DNA from 4 places in the Shewanella sp. Shew256 genome. Region 2 is predicted to be linked to each of the others. Evidence: predicted binding sites of a transcription regulator. Region 2 holds the regulator's gene; each other region holds the start of a gene.
The links. The regulator LexA, encoded in region 2, represses DNA repair genes until DNA is damaged. The targets are predictions, from matches to a motif close to TACTGTATNNNNATACAGTA.

Region 1: B5P39_RS11580 (YebG family protein) is a predicted target of LexA. The motif match lies at 1,482-1,501, and genes of this name have one in related genera.
Region 3: recA (recombinase RecA) is a predicted target of LexA. The motif match lies at 1,690-1,709, and genes of this name have one in related genera.
Region 4: recN (DNA repair protein RecN) is a predicted target of LexA. The motif match lies at 1,278-1,297, and genes of this name have one in related genera.

Annotation. Positions count from the first base shown of each region.
Region 1 covers NZ_NAJR01000005.1:234,345-237,537, reverse strand. The annotation lists gene proQ (RNA chaperone ProQ) at 1-418, opposite strand, end outside; gene B5P39_RS11585 (GAF domain-containing protein) at 697-1,155, opposite strand; gene B5P39_RS11580 (YebG family protein) at 1,171-1,470, opposite strand; gene B5P39_RS11575 (paraquat-inducible protein A) at 1,677-2,312, shown strand; gene B5P39_RS11570 (paraquat-inducible protein A) at 2,314-2,931, shown strand; gene B5P39_RS11565 (MlaD family protein) at 2,918-3,193, shown strand, end outside.
Region 2 covers NZ_NAJR01000011.1:94,465-97,657, reverse strand. The annotation lists gene coxB (cytochrome c oxidase subunit II) at 1-376, opposite strand, end outside; gene B5P39_RS17965 (cell division inhibitor SulA) at 783-1,295, opposite strand; gene lexA (transcriptional repressor LexA) at 1,292-1,912, opposite strand; gene plsB (glycerol-3-phosphate 1-O-acyltransferase PlsB) at 2,074-3,193, shown strand, end outside.
Region 3 covers NZ_NAJR01000003.1:30,105-33,297, reverse strand. The annotation lists gene mutS (DNA mismatch repair protein MutS) at 1-1,436, opposite strand, end outside; gene recA (recombinase RecA) at 1,818-2,891, shown strand; gene B5P39_RS05845 (regulatory protein RecX) at 2,909-3,193, shown strand, end outside.
Region 4 covers NZ_NAJR01000003.1:55,905-59,097, forward strand. The annotation lists gene B5P39_RS05960 (AEC family transporter) at 258-1,220, shown strand; gene recN (DNA repair protein RecN) at 1,350-3,008, shown strand.

The DNA of each region.
Region 1 (3,193 bases), on a different contig from region 2:
CAGGTACAGCCACTTTCTTAGGGGCTTTCTTCGCAGGCGCTTTGCCAGCAGGTGCCGCTTTAGGTGCTTGAGCAGCACGCTTAGCTTTGGCTTTATCTTGGCTTTCTTTCAACATAGCTTGAGCATGATCGATATGCTCTTGCTCTAACTCACCGCATGGTTGACCGTCGAGGTCTACACGCTGTGCACCGGCTTTTACCGATTTCAGGTAGCGCCAGCTGCTGGTGTAGCGTCTTAAGGCAACTCGCAGTTGAGTTTTACTGACTTTAGAATCATCAGCCAACCTTTCAGCCAAATCTTGAAACAATCCGATTTTTAATGGCTTAGTTTCACCTTCAGCAATAAAGCACAAAGGAAATGTTTCATACAAATACGCCAAAATTGCGTTGGTGTCGGTCAACTTATCTGTTGATTCCATCATTACTTCCACAGTTAAAAAGGGACATCGAATCCGAGGTGATAAAAATCAGCTTCTTACGAGTCGTTTATCTTGGTTAAGCCCACATATGAGCCAAAGTACAAATTAGCATTCTCGCCGAGTTAACTAAAGTTAAAAAATATAAGTTAACAATTTTTCACGGCTGAACCTATCAGGCTTATTTCAGCTGTGCTCAAAATAAGCCTTATCAGTGCATGCGCTATTATAAGGCGCACGCCACCGATTGCGACTATGAATTATGCGTTATTGTACGCAAATTAAGCAAATAGGCAGTTTTCGAAGCTTTTTACCAATAATTCCAAGCCCTTTTGGTCTTCTTCATCGAAGCGGTCAAAAATAGGGCTATCGATATCCAGCACGGCCACGACCTTACCATCGGCGCGGACTGGGATAACAATTTCAGAATTACTGGCCGAATCGCAGGCAATGTGACCATCAAATTGATGCACATCGGCGACACGCTGCGTCTGATTGGTTTGCGCGGAGGTACCACACACGCCCTTACCCATAGGAATACGGGTACAGGCCACTTTACCTTGGAAAGGACCCAACACCAGTTGGTCACCACGCATCACGTAAAAACCCACCCAGTTGAGTTCGGTCAGGTTATCGTTCAGCAAGGCAGAAAAGTTAGCCATGGCAGCCACTAAATCATCCTCGCCCTCGAGTAAGGCCAGCGCTTGACGATTCAGTGACTCATAAAATTGCGGTTTCATAGACTTCCTAAAAAATTATTCGGCAGCGTCGTCCTTCTTAGGCGCTTTCTTCGCTGCATTTTGTTTTGATGGCGTACTATTAACTTGAACTACGCCTTTAAGCAAGTTTGTCAGCTCATCTTTATTGTTAGCAAAATAGAATGCGAGCTGTTCGCTCACGGTTTCATCAATTCCGAGCTGCGCTTTTTGAATAAATGGAATGAGGTTGTCGGCGATGTCGAGCATCTTATCGTAGGCATCAGCCTCCTTTTTCGATATGAATGTCATCTTCTCCACCCCTTCTCTTACCACGACAAACTGTGTAATAACTGCCATGACTGCCCTCGCACTGTTTTTATATACAGTAATCAGGATGACATAAAGTGAACTAGTGATGCAAGTGTTCTGATTATTCTGATATTATGAGACCGCTTTTCGTTGTCGAGATGGGTCAAGCTGTTTGATGTCTCATTGGATAATCTGCTCGTTTACGGATTATTTGCGCAATCTCAATGGCTTTGGGGCTAATTTAATATTTTTATATGCATGAAAATACAGCAGAAAACTCTGTAATCCTCTGTCGTTCCTGCGACTTGGCCATTCGAAAGCGCGCCCTACCTACGGGTGTTAGGGCGTTATGCCCGCGCTGCAGCACCGCACTTTATGACACTCCATACTGCTCAGTAAACGGCATGCTGGCGCTGTGCATTACCGCGCTGGTGTTCTATTTCCCCGCCAATTTTTTCCCGGTGCTTGAAATCCACTTTTTGGGCAGTATTCGCACCACCACAGTGTTTCAGGGCGCCTTTGCGGTGTTCGACCAAGGTTATTGGGTCGTTGGGCTAGCCGTGCTCGCCGCCGCCGTGATTGGTCCGGGTTTGTTGATCTTATCGATCCTCAGCCAGATTTTGATTGTCAAATGGGGACTTGGCAGCCCCTTTTGGCGCCGCAGTCTAAAGCAATTGTTAAAACTGCAAGGGCTATTATCCCAGCTGACTATGCTGGAGATTTATGTGATTAGCTTTCTGGTTTCTTCATTTCAATTGTCTGATTTTTCTGATATTTACTTTGGAATGGGCACCTTTTGCTTCACCATGCTTTTTTTAGTCACTCTGTTCCTGCAGCGTGAATACGATATTGAGCATATGTGGAGTCTTCTCATGCAGGAGCGACACTAAGATGCAGCAACAGGGAAAAGACTTAGGCCTGTGCCTGTGCCGAGTGTGCAGGCAGCTCAATAACAGTGAGAATAGTCACTGCAGCCGCTGCGAGGCCGAACTCCATGTCCGTGATCACAGCAGCTTACAAAAAAGTTGGGCGCTGCTGATCACCGCCGCCATTTTGTTGGTTCCCGCCAACCTCTACCCTATTACAATGCTCACCAATCAGGGGCAAGTGCGCCACGATACGATTTTTTCGGGGATTATCCATTTAGTGCATTCGGATATGTTGCCCATCGCCATTATTGTGTTTATTGCCAGTATTTTAGTGCCTTGGGTGAAAATTATCGGTTTGGCCACTTACCTCTGTGCCATCAGTTTTAATCTGCCAATTTCGAAAAAAAAACTCATGGTGGGATTTCATGTGATTGAGTGGATTGGCCGCTGGTCAATGCTCGATTTGTTTGTGATTTCCCTAACCGTTGCCCTCGTCAATATGGGGCAACTCCTCGATGCAAAGCCTGCACCTGCGGCCACGGCGTTTGCATTGGTGATTTTACTGACGCAACTTGCCGCAAAAGTTTTAGACACTCGTTTACTCTGGGATCGATTGGAACCTCAAGATGACACAAATTGAATCGCCAAAAGTTGTGAAGAAAAAACTCTTTTCGCCGATTTGGCTGCTCCCAATTGTGGCGCTCGCACTCGGCGCATGGCTGGGCATTAAGAGCATCAAAGAATCGGGCATTGAAATTCAGATCCACTTCCCCAGTGCCACGGGGATCGATGTGGGTAAAACCTTAGTAAAATATCAAGGTCTTACCGTCGGTAAGGTGAAAGACATTGGTATCGATGAGGATCTTAAGGGCGTAAACGTCAAAGTCATGATGGACTATCGC
Region 2 (3,193 bases):
ATTGAGAGCCTGTGACTTTGACCGTGAGATCGGCATTGCTGGGATCTTCCATGGCAATCAGAGTTTTCGTGGCGGGAATCGCCATTAAGATCAGAATGACAAAAGGAATGATGGTCCACGCGATTTCGACTTTTGTACTCTCATGGAAGTGAGACGCGACCGCGCCCTTGGATTTCCTGTGGTTGATCATGGCATAAATCATCACGCCAAAAACCACTAAGCCTATCGCGCAGCAGATATACAGAATCGTCATGTGCAAGTGATAAACCTTGCCACTGATTTCTGTCACGCCGGGGGTCATGTTGAACCGCATGTCCGCGGCGGCCAACGGTGGGGCGAATAGCACCACGAGTAAACAATACAACCATTGCTTCACAAGACTTCTCCTCTGCCAATTGCGAATAGCAACTACAAAGAAGAGCAACACAGTAAGTCTCAACTCTATGCAAACTCTTCAGTTCCCAAAAAAGCTTCTCTGACTTCAACGTGCGTTGGCGGCTTACTTTTGATTAAGTATTGTTACTGCTGGTATTAGCCACACTGGCACATACTGCTGAATAAACCCATTATTCTCGATTTTTGTGGGCAAGAGATATTCGATAAATCGTCGATATTTTTTGCCTAAACGGGCGATATATTATGCTCGCCTGAATCAAACATACTTGCTGTTTAAAAATTGATCAAGATCACTTCTTTTTCTAATTGTCTGAAAAATTGCCAAAAAAAAGCCCCACATTCACAGGTGAGGCGGCTTTCAAGGCTAAATACGCAGTGCAAAAATTTTAATGAACAGAGCTAAAAAAACTACCTTGGGCAAAGTGAGCGGGTTGCTTGAGTGTCGCGTCCGTAGTCGAGTGATTTACAACACCTTCGAGCACGATTCCCATGGCGCGGGCACTCTTGGCCACAATTTGCAAACGACGATTGTCGCGGGCATCGAGTGAGTGGATCCAAGTAATTACTGCGCTGGAAGTGCCACTGGTTAAGGCTTTTTCCATTGCCCACAGGGTTTCGACTTCATCTTTCGCATGGACTAAGAGAACGCGGTCCATACGCACGCCAGCGCTAGCCAGTAACTGCTTGTAGCCAATACTAGGTGGGTTGATGAGCACGACCCAGCGGCCTTGTTGGCTCAGTTGTGCTAACTGCTTGCTAAGCTGCATCAGCTCTTGGCGCCCTTGGCTCTCGGTGGGCATAGTGATGATAGGCGTATGCTGCCAGTCAGTATCGGTTTCGCGTACCGCATCGAGCCATAAACCGGGGTGACGCGGGGCATTACCTAGTAGTTTGTTCATAGCCAATCTCCATTGCGGATCACCCCTACGGCGAGCCCTTCTATTGTTAGACTTTGGAAACTTAAATCGACTTTAATTGGGGAGTAATCTTCATTCTCTGCATGTAGATAAACTAGATTCCCTTTCTTTTCAAAGCGTTTAACTGTTACATCATCGTCAACGCGAGCAACAACTACTTGGCCATTGCGCGCTTGCTGTACTTTATGAACGGCGAGCAGATCCCCCTCGAGGATACCGATGTTCTTCATACTGTCGCCTCTGACGCGCAGTAAGAAATCGGCGGCAGGGTGGAACATGCTAGGGTCGACTTGGTAATACTGTTCGACATGCTCTTGGGCGAGTATAGGTTCGCCCGCAGCCACTTGACCAATCAGTGGCAAGCCTGATTCGCTGTTATCTTCTTCCTCAACAGGGAGACGGATCCCGCGGGAAGTGCCAGGCATGATCTCGATGCAGCCTTTTTTCGCCAATGCTTTAAGGTGTTCCTCGGCGGCATTTGCACTTTTAAAACCCAAACGGGTGGCGATTTCGGCCCGGGTGGGTGGCATGCCAGTCTCGGCAATATTACGTTTAATCAGCTCTAAAATTTCGGCTTGGCGTGGCGTCAACGGTCTCATGTTCTTTCCTGTTTTTCTATACAGTTACTGTTAGTATATACAGTATTATTCGTAGTGCAAGTATTAACCACTTTTTAACGCGATTGGAGAGTATTAGCGAATGTTCCCTAGAATCTGGTATTCTATGGGGCTAATGAACGTACTTACATTGCATAAGAATAATGCCTAAACAAGACTCTCTTTGGTTGAAATCATTACGCTGGATCCAAAAACACTTAGTGCACACTATTGTTGTGCCGCAGGATCCCTTTGCCGATCTGAATCTGGACGCCTCCAGACCGCTTGCTTATGTAATGAAAACAGAATCCCTGAGTGATATTGCTGCGTTAAGCGAAATCACCACTAAGCTGGGTTTGCCAAGCCCCTACGAGCCGCTCGTGGTAAATGGCGTTGTCGCGCCCCGCGTCGTCTGTCTCGAAGGGCGTAAGCCTTTGTTTGGCGAACGTGCCAGCAATGAGCCGTTCCTCGAATGTTTTATGCGTTTGTTGGCTGTCCATAAGGAAAAGCCTGAGTTAGATATTCAGCTGGTGCCTGTGAGCCTGTATTGGGGCCGTACTCCGGGTAAAGAAGACGATACCATGAAGGCGGCTGTGCTTGAGCGCGAGAACCCAACTTGGTTACGTAAGTGCTTGATGATCCTATTTTTAGGCCGTCACAACTTTGTTCAGTTTTCTAATGCGGTATCGCTGCGTTACATGGCCGACGAACACGGCACCGATATGGGGATTGCCCATAAACTGGCGCGGGTGGCTAGGGTGCATTTCCGCCGTCAACGCAAGGTGATGACAGGGCCAGTGCTGCCTAATCGTCAGGCAATGTTCCACTCCCTGCTGAAATCCGAATCCTTACGCAAGGCGATTCAAGAAGAAGCGGCGAGTAAGAAGATTTCCGAAACCCAAGCTCGTGAAACAGCAATTGAATATCTTGATGAAATTGCAGCGAATTATTCCGACAGCCTAGTGCGTATTGCCGAGCGTTTCTTAACTTGGTTATGGAACAAGCTCTACAGCGGTATCAATATCAAAGGTGCCGAGCAAATCCGCCAGCTTCACCATGATGGTCACGAGATTGTGTATGTACCTTGCCATCGCAGCCATATGGATTACCTGCTGTTATCCTACATTTTGTATTACCAAGGCATGGTGCCACCGCATATTGCGGCGGGGATTAACCTAAACTTCTGGCCTGCGGGGCCGCTGTTCCGCCGTGGCGGGGCTTTCTTTATTCGCCGTAGTTTTAACGGTAATAAACTCTATACTGCCGTGTTCCGTGAATACCTCG
Region 3 (3,193 bases), on a different contig from region 2:
ATATAGTAGCCATGGACTCGGTTGTAGCCAACCTTCAGTGTGGCAATGCCGGTACGCTCTTTTTCACGTGCCTCGAGCTGAACTAGATAATCTGTGGCTCCTTCACTTAAGCCACGCCATTCATCTAACTCGGCATTGTAGCCTTCGCGGATCACGCCGCCATCACGGATAAGCATGGGCGGGTTATCGACAATGGCGCGCTCAAGCAGCTGTTGCTCTTCGGGAAATTCACCTAAGAGTTGGCCTAGTTTCACCGTATGTGGCGCATTTAGCTGCGCGAGTGACTGCTGCAACCGAGGCAATAGGTTTAATGCTTGGCGTAGACGGGCAAAATCCCTTGGACGTGCGGTACGCAGTGCAAGCCTTGCCATGATACGTTCGATATCGCCTAGGGCTTTAAGTTGCTCATGCAATGATTCATGGGCCGTGCTCTCGAGTAATTCATTCACGGCCGTTTGGCGAGCAAAAATCTGCGCATGGTCTCTTAGCGGCTGATGGATCCAGCGTTGCAACATCCGGCTGCCCATCGCAGTGGCTGTGTTGTCGAGCACGGCTGCTAGGGTGTTATCTCGACCACCACTCAAATTTTGTGTCAGCTCGAGATTACGGCGCGTTGCTGCATCCAAGACAATCGTATCGGTTTGATTGAAACGGGTAATGGCATTGATATGGGGCAGGGCAGTGCGCTGGGTGTCTTTCACATATTGCATTAAGCAGCCAGCCGCTTGCAGCGAAAGCCTTGCATCGGTAATCCCAAAGCCGTGCAAATCCTTAGTGCCAAATTGAGCCAGCAGCAGTTTAATGCTGGTATCGTAATCAAACTCCCACTCGGGGCGGCGACGCTTGCCTTTAAAATGATGCAATAACTCCATCGCGCCAAAATCTTCGCTATAGAGAATTTCGACCGGATTAGTACGTTGCAGCTCGGCTTCGAGGGACTCCTTCGTTTCTAATTCGGCAATCACGAAGCGGCCGGAAGACACATCGAGGGTCGCGTAGCCAAAACCAACTTTACCTTGGTAAACCGCGGCTAACAGATTGTCTTGTCTCTCCTGCAATAGCGCTTCGTCGGTCAAAGTACCTGGGGTGACAATGCGCACCACTTTTCGCTCAACCGGGCCTTTTGAGGTAGCAGGGTCGCCAATCTGCTCACAGATCGCGACCGATTGACCAATTTGAACCAATTTGGCTAGATAGCCTTCAACCGCATGGTAAGGGATACCCGCCATCGGGATAGGATCGCCACCACTTTTGCCACGGGCCGTAAGGGAAATGCCCAATAATTCTGAGGCTCGTTTTGCGTCATCATAGAAGAGTTCATAGAAGTCACCCATACGATAAAACAGCAGCATGTCGTGATGCTCTGCTTTCATGGTCAAATATTGACGCATCATGGGGGTATGTTTTTCTAAATCATCGGTATCTATAGGATTCATTAAATCGTTTTCGTCCGTTATGCCGGCCCAAAGCGGGAAAATAAGTCGTACAGTAATGGGATAAAAATCAGTGGATGTGTACTATTACTGTCTAAAATAAATTGACGCCAATCTTAGCAATAATTTTCTGAAAATTGACCCTTAAACCATGGATATTCACTGATATCCTGACAAATCTGCAGCACGAGTCGGTAAAAGCTTGTCTCAACGGGAAAATTTTCTGACTGAAAAATAAATCATTCACAGGTCTTGATACTGTATGATTGTACAGTATACTAGTCAGCAGATTATGACAAAGAGCCTCGCTTTTTGTATTACCCGCTTTATTAAATTGAATATCACTTTTGACAGTACTGATACTGTCTTGATGAGGGAACAGGAATGAAGGTCGATCCAAACAAAGAGAAAGCACTTGCTGCGGTATTGAGCCAAATTGAAAAGCAATTTGGTAAAGGCTCCATCATGAAGCTGGGCGAAGACCGCTCTATGGATGTTGAGACTATTTCTACTGGTTCACTTTCCCTTGACGTCGCCTTAGGGGCTGGCGGTTTACCAATGGGACGTATCGTTGAGATCTATGGTCCCGAATCATCAGGTAAAACGACGCTGACATTAGAAGTGATTGCCGCTGCTCAGCGCGAAGGTAAAACCTGTGCCTTTATCGACGCCGAGCACGCGCTAGACCCTATTTATGCTAAAAAGTTAGGCGTAGATATCGATAACTTACTGTGTTCACAACCCGATACCGGCGAACAAGCCCTTGAGATCTGTGATGCGTTGACTCGTTCTGGCGCGGTAGATGTGATCATCGTTGACTCGGTTGCGGCATTAACACCCAAAGCGGAAATTGAAGGTGAAATTGGTGACTCACACATGGGCCTAGCGGCGCGTATGATGAGCCAAGCGATGCGTAAGCTCGCGGGTAACCTCAAGCAATCGAATACACTGTTAATCTTCATCAACCAAATTCGTATGAAGATTGGTGTGATGTTTGGTAACCCAGAAACCACAACGGGCGGTAACGCGCTGAAGTTCTACGCTTCTGTTCGTCTCGATATTCGCCGTACTGGTGCTATCAAAGAAGGCGATGAAGTGGTAGGTAACGAGACGCGCGTTAAAGTGGTTAAAAACAAGGTTGCTGCACCATTTAAGCAAGCTGAGTTCCAAATTCTTTACGGTCAAGGTATCAACCGTACCGGTGAATTAGTCGATTTAGGTGTGGCCCATAAACTGATCGAAAAAGCCGGTGCATGGTACAGCTACAAGGGTGACAAGATTGGTCAGGGTCGTGCAAATGCCGGTAAATATCTGACTGAAAACCCAGCAATTGCCGCTGAAATCGATAAAACACTGCGTGAGTTACTGCTGAGTAACCCAAGTGCGATGTCTTCATCTTCATCTGATGATGAAAACAGCGAAGGCAATGTTGATTTCGAAACAGGCGAAGTATTCTGAGCCAGTCAGCCCGTCAAATCGCGGTCGCGCTGTTAGCGCGCCGCGACTATTCCCGCCAAGAAATCCGCTCCAAACTGCTCGAAAAAGGCTTTGAGGTCGTTGATATCGATCCCGTGCTCGATGATTGTGAAGCATCAGGATTTATCAATGATAAGCGTTATGCCGAGCTTCTTGTTCGCAGCCATATTGCCCGTGGCCATGGGCCTATACGTATTCGCCAAGCCATTGCTCAAAAAGGGCTTTCAAAGGATTGTATCGAAGCTGCCTTATCTGCCAATGAGCATGATTGGTTTGAGCTAGCC
Region 4 (3,193 bases), on a different contig from region 2:
TGTGAGTGCTTGCATCTATAACGCGCACTAACTCATTGTGTTTTAAACGTAGAATTATTCACTTCTACGACCATAGCGCAATAGCCTCTAGGGGGAATGCTATGCTATTTTGCTAACAGATTTACTGCGCTAGCGCCGATTATCGTCAATTCGCTGAAATAACATCCCAACCGACCTCACCTTGGCGGCTTGAATGAAATCAAGCATCACTAAGGCTATCTCGCGGGATAAGTAACACAAAAGGATGAGTGAGGGTCATGAACATTTTAACCCCTCTGTTTGCCGTCTTCGGGATCATGCTACTGGGCACATTGGTGCAAAAACTGCGCTTTCTCCCAGTAGAAACAGACCAAGTACTCAATCAATATGTTTACTATATTGCGTTTCCTGCCATCCTGTTGATAGCACTGGCGCAGCAGCCCATTGAAGAGATCCTACAGTGGGGATTTATCGCCGGGTACAGCGCAGCCATGCTGGTGATTTACCTCATTTGTATCGGTATCTCTCTGTTGGTTAATCCTAAACAACATGCAATTGCCGCCGTGCGCGCCTTAAATGCGACTTTTGGTAATACCGCATTTATCGGTATTCCACTCCTTATCATCTTATTTCCCCAGCAACAAAGCGCCTTAGTTGCCGCTGCGATTGCCAGTTTATTGTCCGTACTCATGTTTGCCGTGGCCTTGGTCTCGCTAGAACTCGCCACCAATAAACAGCGGCAACATCACGCCGCAGTGATCATGCTGTTAGCCGTGGTGAAAAACCCAATTGTGATTGGTTGTTTTATTGGCGTGGCCATCTCGGCATTAGGGATAACTCTCCCCTCAGGCTTGGCAATGATGATCCAGCAGATAGGCAATACCTCCAGTCCCTGTGCCCTCTTTGCCGTCGGCATGGTGTTGGCTAAAGCTATGCGCTATCAAAAAGATAGCAAGGTCTTTAGCCTGACAAACTTTATCGAACTGAGCCTGATCAACCTGTTTAAACTTATCCTGCAACCCGCCTTGGTTTACTTCATGTTAAAAGGCGTGGGTGTCACGGGCGACTATCTCGTTATGGGCGTCATCCTCAGCGCCTTACCCACTGCGGCAAGTGTCTATCTGTTGGCTCAACGCTATAACACTCAAGCCTCCAGCAGTGCTCAAGGGATACTCTTTGGCACTATAGTGACCTTTTTCAGCTTACCCATTCTGGAGCAACTCGTTAAAACCTATTCATAAACAACTAATTAGATTTTACAATATAGCGACATGTCGAATATTCACCCAAAGTCACTTTACTGTATATAAATTCAGTATATACTGTTTATCAATACAGTGATTTGGTAAGTTTTTCGACAGGAACTCACTATGCTTTGCCAACTCAGCATCAACAATTTCGCTATCGTACGTTTCCTTGAACTGGACTTTCGCCCCGGTATGACCAGCATTACTGGTGAAACTGGCGCGGGGAAATCCATTGCCATCGACGCGCTAGGTTTGTGCCTAGGCAACCGTGCCGATGCCAGCAGTGTTCGCCCTGGCGCGAGCAAAACCGAAGTCAGTGCCCGATTTTCACTCGAGGATGTGCCTCTGGCAAAACGCTGGCTCGAAGATAACGATCTCGAACTCGATGATGAGTGTATTCTGCGTCGAACCATTGGCAGTGATGGCCGGTCACGCGCCTATATCAATGGCAATCCTGTGCCGTTAACTCAACTGAAATTACTGGGACAATTGCTTGTGGGGATCCATGGCCAGCACGCCCACCATGCAATGTTAAAGAGTGAACACCAGCTCACCTTACTCGATAGCTACGCCAATCACAGACTACTGATAGACACAGTAGCGGCAAGCTATCAGCGCTGTAAACAAATTGAAGCCGAACTCAAACAATTAGAAGCCTCACAGCAGGAACGTATCGCCCGTAAACAACTGGTGCAATATCAAGTTGAAGAGTTAGATGAGTTTGATCTCAAGGTCGGTGAATTTGAAGAGATTGAACAGGAACACAAACGCCTAGCAAACGGCACCGAGTTGGTTGATAGCTGCCAAGCCAGCCTGTTTTTGCTCACCGATGGCGAAGAAAGCAATATCGAGTCACTACTGAATAAAGCCGTTGGCCTTGCAGAGAATTTGCAAAGCTATGATCCCGCATTAACCAATGTCAGCACCATGCTGAACGAAGCGCTAATTCAAGTGCAAGAGAGCGCTGGCGAATTGCAGCACTACCTAAGTAAACTTGAACTCGACCCCGCGCATTTTGCCTATTTAGAGGAAAGGCTCTCTAAAGCCATGCAACTGGCCCGTAAGCACCATGTTAGCCCAGACAAATTAGCCGAGCATCATCTCGCCCTCAAGTCAGAACTCACCACACTCGATGATGATGAAAATAAGCTAGAAGATATCCAACGCCAAGTGGAGGCCAGTAAAGTGGCCTACCTCACTAACGCGCAAAAGCTGAGTCAGAGCCGCGCCCGTTATGCGAAAGAGTTGGATAAGTTGGTGACTCAATCCATTCACGAACTCAATATGCCTAAGGGGAAGTTCACCATTGAAGTGAATTTCAACCCAGAAATCATGTCGATGAATGGCAGCGATAATATAGAGTTTATGGTCACCACCAACCCAGGCCAGCCGTTACAACCTATATCTAGGGTTGCCTCAGGCGGCGAATTGTCACGTATTGGCCTTGGTATTCAAGTCATTACCGCGAAAAAGGTTGCCACTCCGACACTCATTTTCGACGAGGTGGATGTTGGGATCTCAGGTCCCACAGCAGCTGTGGTTGGACGTATGCTACGTAGCCTTGGCGAATCGACCCAAGTGCTGTGCGTGACCCATTTACCGCAAGTTGCTGGTAATGGCCATCAACATATGTTTGTGAATAAATTCAACAAGGCGGGAAGTACTGAAACCACTATGACGCCTTTAGATAGGGAACAACGTATCCAAGAGCTCGCCAGATTACTCGGTGGCGATACGATTACCACCAACACCTTAGCCAATGCACGGGAGTTATTACAGTAGTCATTCGCTTAATCCTGTAAATAAAGATGTACACATAATGAAGGTTCTGAGAGAGCCTTCATTTTTATTGTGCAGAATAATTATCCAAGCTAAAGCATAAATAATATTGATTTTAGAATACGTTAGAATATTCAAACAACCTAATATCTAAATACTAGAGACCAAATACCCTATGATGATAAAAA